3 regions of the Neorhizobium sp. T25_27 genome follow, and region 1 is predicted to be linked to each of the others. Evidence: predicted binding sites of a transcription regulator. Region 1 holds the regulator's gene; each other region holds the start of a gene.
The links. The regulator PhoB, encoded in region 1, activates phosphate uptake and scavenging genes when phosphate is short. The targets are predictions, from matches to a motif close to TGTCATNNANCTGTCAT.
Positions count from the first base shown of each region.

Region 2: C5J24_RS00925 (DUF1045 domain-containing protein) is a predicted target of PhoB. The motif match lies at 3,893-3,909, and genes of this name have one in related genera.
Region 3: C5J24_RS30340 (DUF2794 domain-containing protein) is a predicted target of PhoB. The motif match lies at 4,837-4,853, and genes of this name have one in related genera.

Region 1 covers NZ_PVBJ01000005.1:207,405-213,828, reverse strand. Annotated here, with positions in the region: gene pstC (phosphate ABC transporter permease subunit PstC) at 1-1,296, shown strand, start outside; gene pstA (phosphate ABC transporter permease PstA) at 1,293-2,612, shown strand; gene pstB (phosphate ABC transporter ATP-binding protein PstB) at 2,626-3,441, shown strand; gene phoU (phosphate signaling complex protein PhoU) at 3,487-4,200, shown strand; gene phoB (phosphate regulon transcriptional regulator PhoB) at 4,222-4,905, shown strand; gene C5J24_RS16660 (winged helix-turn-helix domain-containing protein) at 4,920-5,606, shown strand; gene C5J24_RS16655 (endonuclease domain-containing protein) at 5,860-6,216, shown strand.
Region 2 covers NZ_PVBJ01000001.1:172,830-179,253, forward strand. Annotated here, with positions in the region: gene C5J24_RS00900 (response regulator) at 1-575, shown strand, start outside; gene C5J24_RS00905 (chemotaxis protein CheD) at 600-1,112, opposite strand; partial or broken gene C5J24_RS00910 (hypothetical protein) at 1,506-1,875, shown strand; gene mnmD (tRNA (5-methylaminomethyl-2-thiouridine)(34)-methyltransferase MnmD) at 1,942-2,682, opposite strand; gene C5J24_RS00920 (FAD-binding oxidoreductase) at 2,681-3,871, shown strand; gene C5J24_RS00925 (DUF1045 domain-containing protein) at 3,994-4,701, shown strand; gene C5J24_RS00930 (AraC family transcriptional regulator) at 4,769-5,626, shown strand; gene C5J24_RS00935 (AzlC family ABC transporter permease) at 5,825-6,424, shown strand, end outside.
Region 3 covers NZ_PVBJ01000019.1:867-7,290, forward strand. Annotated here, with positions in the region: gene acnA (aconitate hydratase AcnA) at 88-2,781, shown strand; gene C5J24_RS30330 (sulfite exporter TauE/SafE family protein) at 2,897-3,634, shown strand; gene C5J24_RS30335 (thioredoxin family protein) at 3,830-4,579, shown strand; gene C5J24_RS30340 (DUF2794 domain-containing protein) at 4,872-5,261, shown strand; gene C5J24_RS30345 (GNAT family N-acetyltransferase) at 5,271-5,828, opposite strand; gene C5J24_RS30350 (Bax inhibitor-1/YccA family protein) at 5,938-6,424, opposite strand, start outside.

The DNA.
Region 1 (6,424 bases):
GTCGCCAGCCCCATGTTTATCAGTTCCTCGGTGCGCGGCGCGTTTCCCGAGGAGGTGAAAACCCAATCGCAGGCCGAGCAAGGCCTGAGCTACGGCATGATCACCTCGATCGCCCGCGGCATGAACGCACTGACCGGCGACGAGATCGCCCGCATCGAGAATAATCCGGTGGAGCTTCGTGCTGCGCTTGGCGCCAAGGGCGTTCCGCTTGCGGGTGATCCGCAGCCCTTCATGGTCAAGGCCGCTGCCGAACTGAACAGGATGACCTTCGTCAGCCGTATCCTCATGACGATCCTCGTTCTGGGGGCTTCCATCGGCGGCGCTCTCTTTGCTTACCGCCAGATCGCGCCGCGCTTCCGTGCCCGCAATCGGGTGGAAAAAGTGATCCTCGGCAGCCTCGTCGTCGCTTCTTCGATCGCTATTCTGACCACGGTCGGCATCGTCGCATCGATGCTGACGGAAGCGGCCCACTTCTTCACCGCCATTCCTGCCTGGGAATTCTTCTTTGGCACGGTATGGGATCCGCGTTTTGCGGCTGCGGGTTCGGGTGGCTCCGAAGGTCAGTTCGGCCTCATTCCGCTGCTGCTCGGCACGCTCTATATCGGTTTCGTCGCGATGCTCTTCGCGGTTCCGATCGGCCTCTTTTCGGCAATCTACATGTCGGAATACGCGTCGCCGAAGGTCCGCTCGGTTGCCAAGCCGCTGCTCGAAGTGCTCGCCGGCATTCCGACCATTGTCTACGGCTTCTTCGCATTGACGACGGTCGGTCCGTTCCTTCGCGACATTTCCTCGCAGCTGAACGGCCTTGTCACCGGCGACTATGCCAACTTCATCCAGGCACAGAGCGTTCTGACGGCCGGTTTCGTCATGGGCATCATGCTGATCCCCTACGTCTCCTCGCTGTCGGACGATATCATCACGGCAGTGCCGCGGGCCCTGCGTGACGGTTCGCTCGGTCTCGGCGCCACCCGTTCGGAAACCATCAAGAAGGTCGTCCTGCCCGCCGCTCTGCCGGGCATCGTCGGCGCGCTCCTGATGACCGCCTCGCGCGCCGTCGGCGAAACCATGATCGTCGTGCTTGCGGCCGGTGTCGCCGCCCGCCTGCAGATCAATCCGTTCGAGCCGATGACGACCGTGACCGTGAAGATCGTCAACCAGCTGACGGGTGACCTTGAGTTTACCTCGCCGCAGACCCTGGTTGCCTTCGCGCTGGGCATCACGCTGTTCGCCATCACGCTTTGCCTCAACATCTACGCGCTCTATATCGTGCGCAAATACCGGGAGCAGTACGAATGACCGATGTGGTTTCTCCCGCCGCCGGCATCCCCAAGGCCAAGTCCGTCCGTCGCGATATCGGCATCAAGCGCCGTTACGCCGCCGAGCGTCGCTTCCGAGCCTATGGCATCGCCGCGCTTTCCTTCGGCATCATCTTCCTGATGCTTCTCCTGTGGTCGGTGGTCTCCAAGGGATACACCGCCTTCCAGCAGACCATGATCACCATGCCGGTCGAGTTTTCGCAGCAGATCATCGACCCGCAGAACGAACGCGCCACCAACCCGCAGAAGCTGATGACGGCGAACTATCCGGTCGTCGCCCGCAATGCGCTCGCCAAGCTGCTCAATGTCAGCGTGGACGACCGTGTCGCAGCCCGCGCAGTCAGCCAGATGCTGTCGGATGGCGTCCGCGTTCAGCTGCGTGACCTGGTGGTCGCCAATCCGGCGATCATCGGCACGACGCAGACGGTAAGACTGCTCGCTTCCGGCGATATCGACTCGGCCTACAAGGGCCAGATCGACCTCAACGTCGGCCAGGAGAACCGCAAGATCAACGACCAGCAGCTCGGCTGGATGACCCAGCTCTCCGACAGCGGAGCGCTTGCCAAGCATTTCAACAGCGGCATTTTCGTCAACGGCGCATCGAGCCGTCCGGAAGCGGCTGGCGTCGGCGTCGCGCTCATCGGCTCGTTCTACATGATGCTGATCGTGCTTGTCCTGGCGCTGCCGATCGGCGTCGCCGCCTCGATCTATCTCGAGGAGTTCGCCCCGAAGAACAAGTTCACCGACCTGATCGAGGTGAATATCAACAATCTCGCGGCCGTTCCCTCGATCGTCTACGGTCTTCTCGGTCTGGCGGTCTTCGTCAACTTCATGGGCCTGCCGCGTTCCGCCTCCTTCGTCGGCGGTCTGGTGCTCACCCTCATGACGCTGCCGACGATCATCATCGCGACCCGCGCGGCACTGAAGGCCGTGCCGCCATCGATCCGGGCGGCCGCCCTCGGGCTCGGCGCATCGAAGATGCAGACGATCTTCCACCATGTCCTGCCGCTTGCCATGCCGGGCATCCTGACGGGCACCATCATCGGCCTGGCCCACGCACTCGGCGAAACCGCGCCGCTGCTGCTGATCGGCATGGTGGCCTTCGTCGCCAACTATCCGACCACGCCGCTCGACCCGTCGACGGCGCTGCCGGTCCAGATCTACATGTGGGCGAACGAAGCGGAGCGCGCGTTCGTCGAGCGTACCTCGGGAGCAATCATCATCCTGCTCCTGTTCCTCATCCTGATGAATGTTGGCGCAATTCTCTTGCGGCGTCGCTTCGAGCGGCGCTGGTAGAAGGAGTATGACAATGAATATGATGTCAGAATCGGCAGTAGAAAAGGCGCTGGACCAAAAGATGAGCGATGCTTCCCACAAGATGATCGGCAAGGACGTTTCGGTTTACTACGGCGAAAAGCGTGCGCTTTTCGACGTGAACCTCAACGTCCGCGAAAACACTGTGACGGCTCTCATCGGTCCTTCCGGCTGCGGCAAGTCCACCTTCCTGCGCTGCCTCAACCGCATGAACGACACGATCGAGAATTGCCGCGTCACCGGCAAGATCACCCTCGACACGGACGATATCTACGACAATAACATCGACGTCGTGGAACTTCGCGCCCGCGTCGGCATGGTGTTCCAGAAGCCGAACCCGTTCCCGAAGACCATCTACGAGAACATTTCCTACGGTCCGCGCATCCACGGCCTTTCCAAGAACAAGGCCGACATGGACCAGATCGTCGAGGCGAGCCTGCAGCGCGCCGGCCTCTGGGGCGAAGTCAAGGATCGCCTGCACGAATCCGGCACGGGCCTCTCCGGCGGCCAGCAGCAGCGTCTGTGCATCGCCCGTGCGATCGCCGTGTCGCCGGAAGTCATCCTCATGGACGAACCCTGTTCGGCTCTCGACCCGATCGCGACCGCCAAGGTTGAAGAACTCATCCATGAGCTGCGTGCCAACTACACGATCGTCATCGTGACGCACTCGATGCAGCAGGCTGCCCGCGTGTCGCAGCGCACCGCCATGTTCCATCTCGGCCAGCTCGTCGAGGAGAACGACACCGACAAGATGTTCACCAATCCCGACGATCAGCGCACCCAGGATTACATCATGGGCCGCTTCGGCTGATCCAGCCGATTGTGCCGCCTGAAAATCAATTTTGAGGACTAGAAGATGGCATCGACCCATATCCTGTCGGCTTACGACGACGAACTGAAATACCTGAGCCGCCGCATTTCCGAGATGGGTGGCCTCGCCGAGCAGATGTGCTCGGACGCTGTGCGCGCGCTGGTCAATTCCGACGCCGCACTCGCGCAGAAGGTCATCTCCGACGACGTGATCCTCGATCACGCCGAGCGCGAGATCGGCGACAAGGCGATCATCACGATCGCCCGCCGCCAGCCGGTTGCGGCCGACCTTCGCGAGATCGTCGGTTCGCTGCGCATCGCCTCCGATCTCGAGCGCGTCGGCGACCTTGGCAAGAACACCGCCAAGCGCGTTATCGCGGTTCAGGGCACCGGCGTTCCGCGCAAACTCGCCCGCGGCCTCGAACATCTCTCCGATCTCGCCCTCGTGCAGCTCAAGGACGTCCTCGACGTCTACGCGACGCGTTCGGCGGAAAAGGCCGAGGCGATCCGCAGCCGCGACGAGGAAATCGACGCGATGTACACCTCGCTGTTCCGCGAACTCCTCACCTACATGATGGAGGATCCGCGCAACATCACCACCTGCACGCATCTCCTGTTCTGCGCCAAGAACATCGAGCGTATCGGCGACCACGCCACCAACATCGCCGAAACCATCTACTACATGACGACGGGCGCCCAGCCGGAAGGCGATCGTCCGAAGGACGACTCGTCGAACACGCTCGGCGCGATCACTGAATAGAACTGACGGAGCAGGCCAAGAATGCTGCCGAAAATCGCTGTCGTAGAAGACGAAGAAGCGCTGAGCGTGCTTCTTCGTTACAATCTGGAAGCCGAGGGTTATGAGGTCGATACCGTTTTGCGGGGCGACGAAGCCGAAATTCGGCTTCAGGAGCGGGTACCGGACCTTCTGATCCTGGACTGGATGCTGCCCGGTGTTTCCGGCATCGAACTCTGCCGCCGGCTGCGCATGCGCCCGGAAACGGAGCGCCTGCCGATCATCATGCTGACGGCCCGCGGCGAGGAGAGCGAACGTGTTCGCGGCCTCGCCACCGGCGCCGACGACTATGTGGTAAAACCCTTCTCGACGCCGGAACTGATGGCCCGCGTCAAGGCCATGCTGCGCCGGGCCCGTCCCGAGGTGCTCTCCAGCGTTCTCCGCTGCGGCGATATCGAACTCGATCGGGAAACCCATCGCGTTCACCGCAAGAGCCGCGAAGTGCGTCTGGGCCCGACCGAATTCCGCCTGCTCGAATTCCTGATGGCAGCGCCAGGGCGGGTCTTCTCCCGCTCGCAGCTTCTGGACGGCGTCTGGGGCCACGACATCTATGTCGACGAGCGTACCGTCGACGTCCATGTGGGAAGACTTCGCAAGGCACTCAACTTCTCCAACATGCAGGATGTCATCCGCACCGTCCGCGGTGCCGGATACTCCATGGAAACATAGTTGGTGGCCACGAGATGAGCGCGCGGGTCCTGTTGGTCGACGACGACGAGTCGTTCCGTCTGATATTGCAGAAAGCCCTCGTGGCCGACAGCTTCGTCGTATCGATGCTGGCAAGTGGAGCCGAGATCTCAAATCGCCTGAAAGCCGTTCCGCCGGATATCCTGGTCATGAGTTCGGATCTTCCGGGCGTGCGAGGTCTCGAGGTCTGCCGGGAGGTCCGTCTCGACCCTATCCTGTCGCGCCTTCCGATCATCCTCCTTGTGCCGTCGGGTGGCGAAGGCCTTCACCTCATCGCGCTGGCGGCGGGCGCCGACGATTGCCTCATGAAGCCATTTTCCCCGGTCGAACTCGTTGTCCGTGTGAAAAACCTGCTGAGGCGCGTCAACCCCGCCCTCCTGGACCACATGCTCAAGGTCGGCGATCTCACGCTCGACCGGGAGGCCCACCGGGTTCACCGGCAGAAACGTGAGGTCAAGCTCGGGCCTAAGGAGTTCAAGCTTCTTGAATTCCTGATGCGGACACCGGGCAAGGTTTATTCCCGCTCGGAGCTCAAGGCATCCCTGTGGGGCGACGACACGACCGTCGATGAACGCGCCATCGACGTCCATATCGGCCGGCTCCGCAAAGTCATCAGCCTCGGCAAGTCCGACAACGTGATCCGGACCGTGCGCGGCGCCGGATACGCATTGGGCGATTTCTGACGCCCCCATTGGCCTCGAGGCTCACCTTTATCCTGACCGTCTCATGCCGCCGGCGGATCATAGCCATGGAAGCTGGCGGGTTTGCTGTGGGCGTCGGCGTTGGATCCCCTCTCTTGGAATTTCTAACACTTAGCTGAAGCTAAAATGTTGAAATTCCATTCTCCCCCGCCAGGGGGGAGATAGGGTACCTGCCGCGCTCTTGCCGTATCCTTCGTCTCCGTGCGTAAATGCATGGCCACCATCGGGGATTGTGATGCGCCGCGACATTCCGGATCGACATCGACGGTTTGCGAGAACCATGCGGTCGGGCTCGACCAAGGCGGAAAATATCCTGTGGCAGGCCGTCCGCAACAGGCAGATCGGCGGCTTCAAGTTCAAGCGTCAGGTTCCGCTGGACGGTTATATCCTCGATTTCCTCTGCTTCGAAGGGCGGTTGATCATCGAGGTGGATGGCGGACAACACGCCGGGAGCATATCCGACCAAATCCGGGATGCATATTTCCAAAGCCAGGGCTTCCGCATCCTGCGCTTCTGGAACGACGAGGTGGTGACCAATCTCGATGGCGCGGTGCTGACCATTCTGGCGGAGTTGAAGAACGGCGGGGAGTGAATCTGCCGATCGGTCGGCGCCTCCGCGCCTGCCTCACTATGGTGCAACGGCGCCGCGGGTTACCTCTCCCCCCTGCGGGAGAGGAAGAAAAATCGGTACTTAGCGTCAGCTAAGTGCCAGATTTTTCAGGTGAGGGGATTTGCTGTTGGCGCCGGCGTTGAACCCCCTCTCTTGGAATTTCTAACACTTAGCTGAAGCTAAGATGTTG
Region 2 (6,424 bases), on a different contig from region 1:
TCGTCCGCTCGATCCGCACCAAGCGGCGGGCGGTCGAAGCGGGGCAGGCGGCTGCTCGCCCTCAGGCCACAGTGCGGACCCTCGCGCCGGTTGCCGCACCCACTCTGGTTGCTTCGACGCCGGTGGTTGCCGAACAGCCGGCGGCGCTCGTCTCCACGCCGCCCATGCAGGCGGCGCCGACGCTTGACGTGCTGGTCGCCGAGGACAACGAGGTCAACCAGATCGTCTTCACCCAGATCCTGCAGACCACCGGCTGGCTGTTCCAGATCGTCAAGAACGGAGCGGAAGCGGTCGAGGCGTGGAAAAAGCACGATCCGGCTGTCATCATCATGGACGTCTCGATGCCGATCATGAACGGGCATCAGGCGACCCAGAAGATCCGCGAGCTCGAACAGGAGACGGGAACCCACACCCCGATCATCGGCGTCACGGCGCATGCGCTGGAAAGCGACCGCGAACTCTGCTTCCAGGTCGGCATGGACGATTATCTTTCCAAGCCGATCAGCCCGGAGGCACTGGAAGCCAAGGTCCGCAACTGGCTCGGCGGCGCGATCGTGAGTTCCGTTTCAAGCTGAGCGGGCAGGACGTATCCAACCCTTTCAATATCGCCTTTCCCGCGCCGCCCCGGCAACCGAGGGAGCGGGCATGGTGTCGGTAATCCTCATCTGCACCTTGCCTGTCGTCGGTTGAAACGTGATCCAGCGCGCCAGATCGTCGCCGAGGCTGGTGTCGACAAGCTTGATGCCCTCTTCCAGAAGGAACCGCCTGGCGAATGCGGAATTGAGAGAGCCCGGATCGTAGCCGCTCGACTTTCGCGTGCGGCCGCCAAAGAGCTTGGCCCTGAGATTTCGGCGTTCGGCACCGAAACCATAAAGATCGTCGACCAGCGTCCGCATGGCCAGATCACCATAACGTTCCGGGCGTTCAGCGATATCCAGTCCGCCACACGTCGGCAGGATGAAATGATTCATCCCTCCGATATTGGTGACCGTATCATAGATGCAGGCCGAGACGCAGGAGCCGAGAACGGTCATCAGTATCATATCGGGATCGGCGGACACCGCATATTGACCGCCGAGGACATGAATATGGTGGGAGTCCATGAAGTTCATCTAATGCTCCAATCCCGTGTATGCGGCGACAATTTTCACGTAAAAGTATGAAGGCGCTACGCGGACGGGAAGGCCCAACAATGAATGACGAGAAGTACTGGCTGATACGTATTTTGTAATTCCAGGGACGTGGGGGGTGGTCCGCGCTCGATCGGGAGCGGCATGCGCGCGTTTCGCCGCTATGGAGCGACAACCAGGTCCGCCGCTGGTTGGGACGAAGCGAAACCTTGCGCGGCGGCTCCGCTTCCGCAGAGCTGGTCGATCCTGTCACAGGCTTTCTGCCGCGGGCGGTTTTCCGTTCAGGGAGCGTTAAGCAGGGCATGTGCATTGTCCGGGAATATCGGGCCTTTTCCTGCCGCTCGCAGGCGCTCGGTGGAAACGGAGACGCTTGTGATGAAGAAGATAATTGTCTCGGCGCTGATCCTGGCGGCCACCTGCACTAGCATCGTGGTACCCGCCGGTGAAGCAGCGGCCCAGCAATGGGACAGACACTACGACCGATACGATCGATACGACCGATACGATCGCCGTGGTCCTCCGCCTCCGCCGCAGACATCGTAACAACGACGGCGCCATAATCGCCGGGGGCCTGGCGGCCGGCGTCATAGGCGGCCTGATCGGCGGCGCTCTCGCCAATGACGGCGGGCCGCGCTACATCGATCCGCCACCGCCGCCTCGGCCGCGCTGCTGGTTCGAGGACCGCCGCGTCCGCAACGCCTATGACGGCGGCTGGCACATGGAAAGCCTGCGCGTCTGCCAATAGGTGGCGCGCGACATGATGGATGGCAGCCGGTCTCAGGGCCGGCTGTTTTGCGTTGGGCGGAGCCGATCAGGGCGCCGGTTTTATGCCGCACAACATCTCGCGCTTGCCAGCAAAGCCGGCCCGCCGTTCGACCGTGAAACCGGCGGCCTGCAGGTTCCGCCGCACGAAGCCGGCGGCCGCATAGGTGCCGAACGTGCCGCCTGATAAGGTCTTGTTGTAGATCGCCTGCATGATTTCCGGCGACCACATCTCCGGATTGCGCGACGGCGCGAAACCGTCGAGGAACCAGGCGTCGAAATCGGCCTCCGCCACCGAGACGCCTTCGAACGCAGGGCCGCAGACGACCGTCAACCGGGTCTCGGCGTCAGCGTCGATCACGACGTGGCCAGCGGGTTTGTCCGGCCAGGCCTCGATCAGCGCCTGCCGTTCCGCATCGATCTCCGGCCAGCGGGCGAGCGCCCGGTCGATCTCGTCACGCTGCATCGGGTAAAGCTCGAACGAGGTGAAATGAAGCTTCGCGCCTGTGCGGCGGACAAGCTTCCACTGCCGCCAGGTCTCGCAGAAGTTCAACCCGGTGCCGAAGCCGAGTTCGCCGATCCGAAAAGGCCGGTGCCTTTCCCAGCGCTCAGGCAGGCCCCAGCGCTCCGGCAGGCCATTGCCGGCCAGAAACGTGTGGCCACATTCCAGCCGACCGTCGGTGCGGCAATAAAAGTGATCGCCAAACTTTTGCGAATAGGGCATATCGCCGTCATGCCAGTCCAAGGTCTGGCTTTCGGTCACACGAATTTCAGGATCACGGTCGCTCATGGGACATGCGGATAATCCTGCCGGCTTCGGCGGTCAATCTCATGCTCTCCCACCCTCCGCCGATCTCGTCATCCTCGGCGGCGGCATCATGGGCCTCTGGGCGGCGGTCAAGGCCGAGCGGCTCGGTATCAATACCCTGCTTGTCGATGCTGGCCCGCTGGGGCAGGCGGCGAGCGGCGGGCTGCTCGGCGCCCTGATGCCGCACATGCCGGACAAGTGGAACGACAAGAAACAGTTCCAGTTCGATGCACTTCTATCGCTGGAAGACGAGATCAGCGAGCTCGAAGCCGAGACCGGCGTCGTCTGCGGCTACCGCCGCTCCGGCCGGCTGATCCCGCTGCCGAAGCCGCACTTACGGAAGATCGCGCTCGGGCACTCGGCCGATGCGGAAGCCTGCTGGCGGCGCGGCGACCGCCGTTTCCATTGGCATGTGCTCGACCGCCCGCCGCAAAAAGGATGGCCGGATGCCTCCTTCGCGGGTGCCGGACTGGTGCATGACACGTTTGCCGCCCGGGTTTCGCCGCGCGGCCTCGTCTCGGCGCTCGTCGCTTATCTGCGGACGGCCAGCAATGTGCAGATCGTGGAAGGCATCGAAGCGGAGGCGATCGATCCAGTCGCGAATAGGATTATATTCCGTGGCGGCGAAAGCGTCGCCTTCGGTCACTGCATCGTCTCGGCCGGCTACCGGTCCTTCCCCCTGCTTCAGGGCATCTCGCCGCCGCTGAACCATGCGATCGGCCAAGCGGTCAAAGGGCAGGCAGCGCTCCTCAAGGCCGATATCGACCCCGCCTTGCCGGTGATCTTCCTGAACGGCCTTTATGTGGTCGCCCATGAGGGCGGTCACGTCGCGGTCGGCAGCACCAGCGAGGATGTATTCGGCGACCCGTCCTCGACCGATTCCCAGCTGGACGAGCTGATCGCGCGCGCCCGGGCGCTGGTGCCGGCCTTGGCCCAGGCCCCGGTCGTTGAACGCTGGGCGGGATTGCGGCCGAAGGCGATCGACCGCGATCCAATGGTCGGCGCACACCCCGATCACGCCCGAGTGATCGCGCTCACGGGTGGTTTCAAGGTGAGCTTCGGTATCGCGCACAGGTTGGCCGATGCTGCCCTCAACGCCCTGAACGGCCGGGAAATGCGGCTTCCGGCGTCGTTCACGCTCGCCAATCACCTTGCCGTCGCCTCGCGTTAAACGCGAACTTTCGCTCCTTCGCGTCGTTATTCTGTCACGCAAATCACTTAACCCCCACGCAGGGATTGTTGAGCAATGCGTAAAACACGGGGTTGCTGAAAAGGACGTTCAGAAGGTGACGCATGCGCTATGCCATTCATTTCACGCCTCCGGCGCATGATCCGCTGACGCTTGCCGCGGCCCAGTGGCTCGGTCGCAATGCCTTTTCGGGCGAGGCGATGGAGCCGCCGGCGATCCGCGGCATCGGCATCCACGACATCGCCTTCAATACCGCGCTGCCGCGTCGCTACGGTTTCCATGCGACGCTGAAGGCGCCGTTCCGGCTGGCACCCGACTGCACCGAGCCGATGCTGCTGCGCCATCTGATGCGCTTTGCCGGCACCCACAGCCCGTTCGAACTGCCGAAGCTCGAAGTCGTCCGGCTCGGCAATTTCTTCGGCCTCGCGCCGGTCGTCCCGTGCGATACCGCCCGGTTCCTCGCCGCTTCCGTCGTCCAGGAGTTTGACAATTTCCGCACGCCGCTGTCGGAAGCCGAGCTGGAGCGCAGCGATTCAGGCGATCTCTCGGCGCCGCAATTCGCCAACCTGTATCGCTGGGGCCACCCTTACGTGATGGACGAATTTCGTTTCCACATGACCCTGACCGGCCCGCTGTCGCCGGTCGAGATGCCGCGTTTCGAAATTGCGCTGCGCGATTATTTCGAGCCCTATCTGAAAAAGCCGGTCGAGATCGCCAACCTGGCGCTGTTCATCGAGGAGGAGCCCGGCGCGCCCTTCCAGGTGCATTCGCTGCACCCGATGGGACGAGTGGCGGCGCGCAAGATCGCCTGAGATTTTGGGTGCCGGCGGCGCACTTTTGTTCAAGAGCGACCGCGCTCTCATCTGCTATATTCTCCCCATGGAGAATATCTCGCAGGAACAGGCCACCGACCACATGCCGCTGATGCCGGCAGAGGTGACCCGTTTCTGGCGCGACGATCGCTTCGGCGGCATGGAATGCCTGCGCGCGACGTTTCTCACCCACGAATTTGCGCCGCATGCGCATGATACGTTCAGCATCGGTGCGATCGAGCAGGGCATGCAGGTCTGCACCATCAAGGGCAGTCGCGAAAGCGCCGGGCCGGGCGGGCTCTACCTGATCAATCCGGGCGAGACACATGACGGGGCGCCGCGGGGTGGCGGTTATCGCTACCGGATGATCTATCCGGATGTCGCACTGCTGCGCGAGATACTCGAAGACGTCACCGGCAAACCCTTCCGGGGCACGCCCGCCTTCGGCATCCAGCTCCTCCACGACCAGGCGCTCGCCGACGCTTTCCACGAGGCGCACCGGACGCTGGAGGAGGGTTCAGGCGCGCTCGAAGCCAGCCAAGCGATGTTCCTGGTGCTCGACGCAATGTTCCGTCGCCACGGCAGTTCGATCATCGTGCCGGCCGATTCGACCGAGCGCACCGCCGTGCGCCAGGCCCGCGACTACCTCACCGAGCATTTTGCGTCCGATGTCGGGCTGGAGGAACTCGCGACCGTCGCGGGTCTCAGCCGCGCCCACCTCATCCGCGCGTTCCGCAAGGAATTCCACATCACCCCGCATTCCTTCCTGACCGATATCCGCATCCGTGCGGCCCGCAAGCGGTTGAGGGAAGGCGGCCAGCCGGCCGAGATCGCGCTCGAATGCGGTTTTGCCGACCAGGCCCATTTCACCCGCCACTTCAAGGCCCGCACCGGGCTGACGCCGGGGCAATACCGGGCTCGCTGATCACTTTCGTTCAAGACGGTAGATGTCGGTCGCCTTAATCCTCCCCTCATCCGCCTGCCGGCACCTTCTCCCCGAGGGGAGAAGGTATATGCCGCAGCGTCTCGAATCCTCCTCTCCTCCCTCGGGGAGAGGGTGGCCGAGCGAAGCGGAGGCCGGGTGAGGGAGCGACGTGCTCTGACGTTAGATCAAGGTTGTTGGATGAACGACGATACGAAACTGCAAGACTTCCTCAGCGGCATGCGGGCAATCTCGCCGCTGATCGCCGCGGTCATCCCGATCGGCCTCGTCTTCGGGGCGGTGGCGGCGACTAAAGGCCTGTCGCCGGCGGAAGCCGGCCTGATGAGCGCGCTCGTCTTTGCAGGCGGTTCGCAATTCGTGGCGATGGATATCTGGACCCATCCGGCCTCCTGGACGGGTATCGGTTTTGCAGCCCTTCTGGTCAACATTCGCCACGTGCTGATGAGCGCCTCGCTCGGCACAAGGATGGAGGCTTTCAGCCAGCCGGCGCGCTATCTCTCGATGCTGTTCCTCGCCGACGAAATCTGGGCGATGGCGGAGTTCCGGGCCAAGGTGGCGCGGCTGACGCCCGCCTGGTTCGCCGGCCTCGCCATGCCCTTCTATCTCGCCTGGGTGCTCTCGGGGTTGGCTGGTGCCGCGCTCGGTGCCTTTCTCGGCGACCCGGTGGTGCTCGGGCTCGACTTCGCCTTCCCGGCCGTCTTCATCGTGCTGGTCATGGGCTTCTGGAAGGGACCGGAAACCGGCGCCGTGCTGCTGGCGAGCGGTGCCGCCGCCGTCGCC
Region 3 (6,424 bases), on a different contig from region 1:
AAATGGTCGTACCCGCATCCTGATGTGCATGAAGTGCATAGGCGTCCGCACGCGCGTGTTGGCTCTTTAATCAGCGGGGTTTATTCCGTGGCTAAATCTCTCGACAGTTTCAATTGTCGCTCCATCCTTACCGTAGGCGGTAAGGATTACGTTTACTACAGCCTTCCGAAGGCTGAGCAAAACGGCCTTGCCGGCGTTTCGAAGCTGCCCTTCTCCATGAAGGTGCTGCTCGAAAACCTGCTCCGCTTTGAAGACGGCCAGTCCGTCACCAAGGAACAGATCCTCACTGTTGCCGAATGGCTGAACAACAAGGGCCTCACGGAAGCGGAAATCGCTTACCGTCCGGCCCGCGTGCTGATGCAGGACTTCACCGGCGTTCCCGCCGTCGTCGATCTTGCCGCGATGCGTGACGCGATGGTGTCGCTCGGCGGCGATCCGGAAAAGATCAACCCGCTGGTTCCCGTCGATCTCGTGATCGACCACTCGGTCATCGTCGACGAATTCGGCACGCCGACCGCCTTTGCCAAGAACGTCGAGCTCGAATACGAGCGCAACGGCGAGCGTTACCGCTTCCTGAAGTGGGGCCAGCAGGCATTCAAGAATTTTCGCGTGGTTCCCCCGGGCACCGGCATCTGTCACCAGGTAAACCTGGAATATCTCGGCCAGACCGTGTGGACCAAGGAAGAGGATGGCGAAACGATCGCCTATCCGGATACCTGCGTGGGCACGGACTCGCACACCACGATGATCAACGGCCTCGGCGTTCTCGGCTGGGGCGTGGGAGGTATCGAAGCGGAAGCTTCCATGCTTGGCCAGCCGGTCTCGATGCTGCTGCCTGAAGTCATCGGCTTCAAGCTCACCGGCAAGCTCAAGGAAGGCGTCACCGCGACCGACCTGGTGCTGACCGTCGTGCAGATGCTGCGCAAGAAGGGCGTGGTTTCCAAGTTCGTCGAATTCTTCGGCCCGGGCATGGACAACATGCCGCTCGCCGACCGTGCGACGATCGGCAACATGGGCCCGGAATACGGCGCGACCTGCGGCTTCTTCCCCGTAGACGGCGAAACCATCAACTACCTGACCATGTCCGGTCGCACGCTCGAGCGGATCGCACTGGTCGAGGCCTATTCCAAGGTCCAGGGCATGTGGCGCGAAGGCGACGGTTCCGACCTCGTCTTCACCGATACGCTGGAACTCGACCTTAACGACGTCGTGCCGTCGATGGCCGGCCCGAAGCGTCCGGAAGGTCGCATTTCGCTCGACAAGATCGCCTCCGGCTTCGCCGGTTCGCTCGACACCGAATACAAGAAGCCCGGCCAGCTCGACAATCGTTACCCTGTCGAAGGCACGGATTTCGATCTCGGCCATGGCGACGTGGCAATTGCCGCGATCACCTCCTGCACCAACACCTCCAATCCGTCGGTGCTGATCGCTGCCGGCCTTCTTGCCCGCAATGCTGTTGCCAAGGGCCTGAAGTCCAAGCCGTGGGTCAAGACTTCGCTTGCACCGGGATCCCAGGTCGTCGGCGAATACCTTGCCAAGTCCGGCCTGCAGGTCGATCTCGACAAGCTCGGCTTCAACCTGGTCGGCTTCGGCTGCACGACCTGCATCGGCAATTCCGGCCCGCTGCCGGCGCCGATCTCGAAGACGATCAACGACAAGGGCCTGATCGCCGCCGGCGTGCTCTCGGGCAACCGTAACTTCGAAGGCCGGATCTCTCCGGACGTCCAGGCGAACTACCTCGCTTCGCCACCGCTCGTCGTTGCCTATGCGCTCGCCGGTTCGGTCCAGAAGGACCTGACCTCCGAGCCGCTCGGCGAAGACCAGAACGGCAACCCGGTCTTCCTCAAGGACATCTGGCCGACCTCGAAGGAAGTCCAGGAATTCATCCTGAAATACGTCACCCGCGAACTCTACGAAACCAAATATGCGGACGTGTTCAAGGGCGACGAGAACTGGCAGGCGGTCAAGATTCCCCCGGGCCAGACCTATGCCTGGGACGACGATTCGACCTATGTGCAGAACCCGCCCTATTTCGTCGGCATGGGCAAGACAGGCTCGGGCCTCAAGAACATCAAGGGCGCCCGCGTCCTCGGTCTCTTCGGCGACAAGATCACCACCGACCACATCTCGCCGGCCGGTTCGATCAAGGCCGCTTCGCCGGCCGGTGCATACCTGACGGGTCATGGCGTCGGCGTTGCGGACTTCAACCAGTACGGCACGCGCCGCGGCAATCATGAAGTGATGATGCGCGGCACGTTCGCCAACATCCGCATCCGTAACTACATGCTCGGCCCGAACGGCAAGGAAGGTGGCTACACCTTCCACTATCCGTCCAAGGAAGAGATGTCGATCTACGACGCGGCCATGAAGTACAGGGAAGAGGGCGTTCCGCTGGTCATCTTCGCCGGCGTCGAATACGGCAACGGTTCGTCACGCGACTGGGCCGCGAAGGGCACCAACCTGCTCGGCGTCAAGGCGGTCATCGCCCAGTCCTTCGAGCGTATCCACCGCTCGAACCTGGTCGGCATGGGCGTCGTTCCTTTCGTCTTCGAAGAGGGCACGACCTGGGCCAGCCTCGACCTCAAGGGCGACGAGACCGTCGAGATCCTCGGTCTCGAAGGCGACATCAAGCCGCGCGAATGGAAGACCGCCAAGATCACCTACGGCGACGGCACGGTGAAGGAAATCAACATCCTCTGCCGCATCGATACGCTCGACGAGGTCATCTACATGAACAATGGCGGCATTCTGCAGACCGTTCTGCGCGACCTCGCCGCCTAAGCGACAACAGCCAATCATCCGCCGGAGCGAAACCTCCGGCGGATTTCCTTGCCCATAGCCGATGTCCGCACAACTGTCGCCGGCGTGACATCGTCCTCCCCAAGGTCCCGCGCCCTTGACCGTCGTCATCCTCATCGGAATGGCCGTCACCGTTTTCCTGACATCGCTGCTTTCGGGAATTTTCGGCATGGCGGGCGGGCTGATCCTGCTCTGGATGCTGCTTTTCCTCTTTCCCGTCAGTACCGCGATCGCCATTCATGGCGTCATCCAGATGGTCTCGAACGGGTCGCGTGCCTGGTTCTCGCGCGCCTATATCGACTACCGCATTCTCGGCATCCTGGGCCTGGGTCTGGTCATCTCAAGCATCATCCTGCTGATCGTCGACTATCAGCCGGACCTGATCGTCGTGTCGATCGCTATCGGGCTGATGCCGATCCTGGTCTGGATGCCGGTATCGAAGCTGCGGCTCGACGCCTCGAAGCCGCTGCATGCACTGGCCTGCGGACTGATCGCCGGCGCGTTGACGGTCGGCGTCGGCGTATCGGGGCCGACGATCGATATCTTCTTCATCCGCACGACGATGGACCGTCGCAAGGTGATCGCCACCAAGGCGGCCGTACAGGTGGCCTCGCATGCCACGAAGGTGGTGTTCTACTGGAATGCGGCCTCGGAACTGCCGACCACCGAATGGATTGCGGTGCTGGTCGCGGCGCCGATCGCGATCCTCGGGGCGCGGGCCGGCAACGACATATTGCAGAAGATGACCGACCAGAATTTCCGCGCCTGGACGCGCTGGATCGTCACCGGCGTGGGTGCCGTTTATTTTACTCAAGGCCTGCTCAAACTGATTTGACCTCGGCGCGTTTTTCGCCAAGTTTGGCACCCGACGAAACGCATTCGGAAACCGATCAAATATCCGGTCTTCACCCCTTCGTGACTTTCTCTTGAGGGCGCCCGGTGGTTACTTTCCGCCATCCCGTGCGTTAGGCCCTTGATCGCCGCGAGCAATCGTGGATAACAGTTACCCTGATAAAAAGGTCTGCCACCCATGCCCTTTCGTTTTCGCTCCGTACTCCTTGTTGCGGGCCTGTTTTATGCGGGCACTGCATTTGCAGGAGAGGTCAGGGCGCCGAAGGGCGTGATCGAACTTTTTACCTCCCAAGGCTGCTCCTCCTGCCCGCCGGCCGACGCCGCTTTGGGTGAGTTGGTGGCGCAGGGAGACATGGTCGTACTTTCCTACCACGTCGATTACTGGAACTATCTCGGCTGGACCGATACGCTGAGCTCCAGGGAAAATACCGAGCGGCAATACGGCTATGCCAAGACGCTGGGGCGGAGCGGCGTCTACACGCCGCAGGCCGTCATCAACGGCCGCGATCACGTCAAGGGCACCGACCTCACGATCATCAACGACAAGGTGAAGGCACTCGGCCAGGCCGGCAAGGGGCTCGACGTCCCGGTCACCGCGGCGATGCGTGGCGACGAAATCGAGATCGAAATCGGCGATGGCAAGGGGCAGGCGGACGTCGTCGTCGCCTATTTCACGAAACGCCAGCTGGTGGATGTCACCAAGGGTGAAAACAGCGGCAAGACGATGGAATATTGGCACGCCGTCTACGACGTGCAGTCGGTCGGCACCTGGAACGGCCAGAGCATGAAGCTGACCCTGCCCGGCAAGCTGATGGGGAAGTCGAAGAAGGATGGTTGCGCGATCTTGCTGCAGACTTCCGGCCAAGGCGGCGAGCCAGCGGCAATTCTTGGCGCCACCGTGCTGATGGCAGGCCGTAAAAAATACTGACCGCGCGTGCGGTCTCTGGCCTGCCGTATTGTGCGTGAAACTGTTGTTGGCGGCCCGATCCAATAACATTGGGGGGCTGGGGGTAAGGGTCAATGCACCAGACCGGGCCATATGGCGCTGAAAACGGCGCCAACCAACGATGCCAATCTCGCTTCGAAATCGGGCACTCTTTTGTTCGAAATGGGGCAAGAATAAAATCGTGCGGTTCGTTTCCCGCAGGATTGCCGGGGTTGATTTTTACGGCCTCTCGGGCACACTGTCACAACTCTGACATGACGATTTGGGAGTCTTGATGACAGATCAGCCGGATTTGCCGGGGAGCCAGAGACCCCGGGACGCAGCCGTTGTCGTCGATCTCAGTGAATATCGGCAGAACCGCGATCCCGCACCGGTCACCTTCCACCGGCGTGAACTCGATGCGATCTTGAGGATCTACGGCCGAATGGTCGGCGAGGGAGAGTGGAAGGACTACGCGATCGACCACCTCAAGGACCGGGCCGTATTCTCCGTCTTCAAACGCTCTGGCGAAAGCCCGCTCTTCCGAATCGAGAAGAACCCGAAGCTCGCCGGCAAGCAGGGCGCCTACTCCGTGATGAACACCCATGGCATGATCATGAAGCGCGGTCATGAGCTGCCGCAGGTGCTCAAGGTGTTCGACAAGGTGCTGAAGCTGATCGACTGAGGCGGCGCCCTATTCGGTAAACAGCGAGCCGGGATAGACGCCGGGATCCGGATCGGTTTCATTGCCTTCGCCGAGCGAGACCTGCATCAGCACCGTATCCTGCCACTTTCCGTGCTTGAAGCCGGTGCCCTTCAGGGTGCCCGTCAGTTCGAAGCCGAGGCCGCGATGGAGCGCCACGGAGGCGGGGCTTGCACCGCCGATCACGGCGACCATCTGGCGGAAACCGAGCGCCTCGCAGCGCACCAGCAGTTCCTTGAGCAGCGCCTTTCCGACGCCCTTGCCGCGCGCTTCCGGCGCCAGGTAGATCGAGTCCTCGACCAGCCAGCGATAGGCGGGACGGGTCCGGAAGGCCGAGGCGTAGGCATAACCGAGCAGGGTGCCATCTTCCTGTTCCGCTGCGATATAGGGGTAACCCTTGGTCCGGATCGCCTCGAAACGGGCCGTCATCTCCGCCTGGTCGGGGGGCAAGATCTCATAGCTTGCGGTGCCGTTCAGCACGCTGTCGCGATAGATCTCGGTGATGGCGGGAAGATCGGCGGGGGAGGCGTCGCGGAGATGGAATGTCATTGAGATTTCAGGCCGTTGAAAGGGATCGCCAAGCCTATGCCGAGGCGCGAGGCCGGGCAATAAAAAAGGCGGCCCGGAGGCCGCCTTTTCCTATTCGAATTCCTCAAGATCAGTTGTTCCGGTTGCCCAGGAACTGGAGGAGGAACGTGAAGAGGTTGATGAAGTCGAGGTAGAGGGTCAGAGCGCCCATGATGGCCTTGCGGCCAGCAACCGCGACGTCGTCGCCGTCAAAGTACATTTCCTTGATCTTCTGCGTATCGTAGGCGGTAAGGCCTGCGAAGATCAGCACGCCGATGGCGGAGATCGCGAAGCCGAGTGCGGAAGACGCCAGGAAGATGTTGACGATCGAGGCGATGATCAGGCCGAACAGGCCCATGATCAGGAACGAGCCCATGCCGGACAGGCTTCTCTTCGTCGTGTAGCCGTAAAGCGACAGGGCGCCGAAGGAGGCCGCCGTGATGAAGAACGTCTGCACGATGCTTTGCGACGTGTAGATGAGGAAGATCGACGACAGCGAAAGGCCCATCAGGGCCGCGTAGCCCCAGAAAGTGGCCTGTGCCGCGCCGACGCTCATCTTATGAACGCGGAAGCTCAGG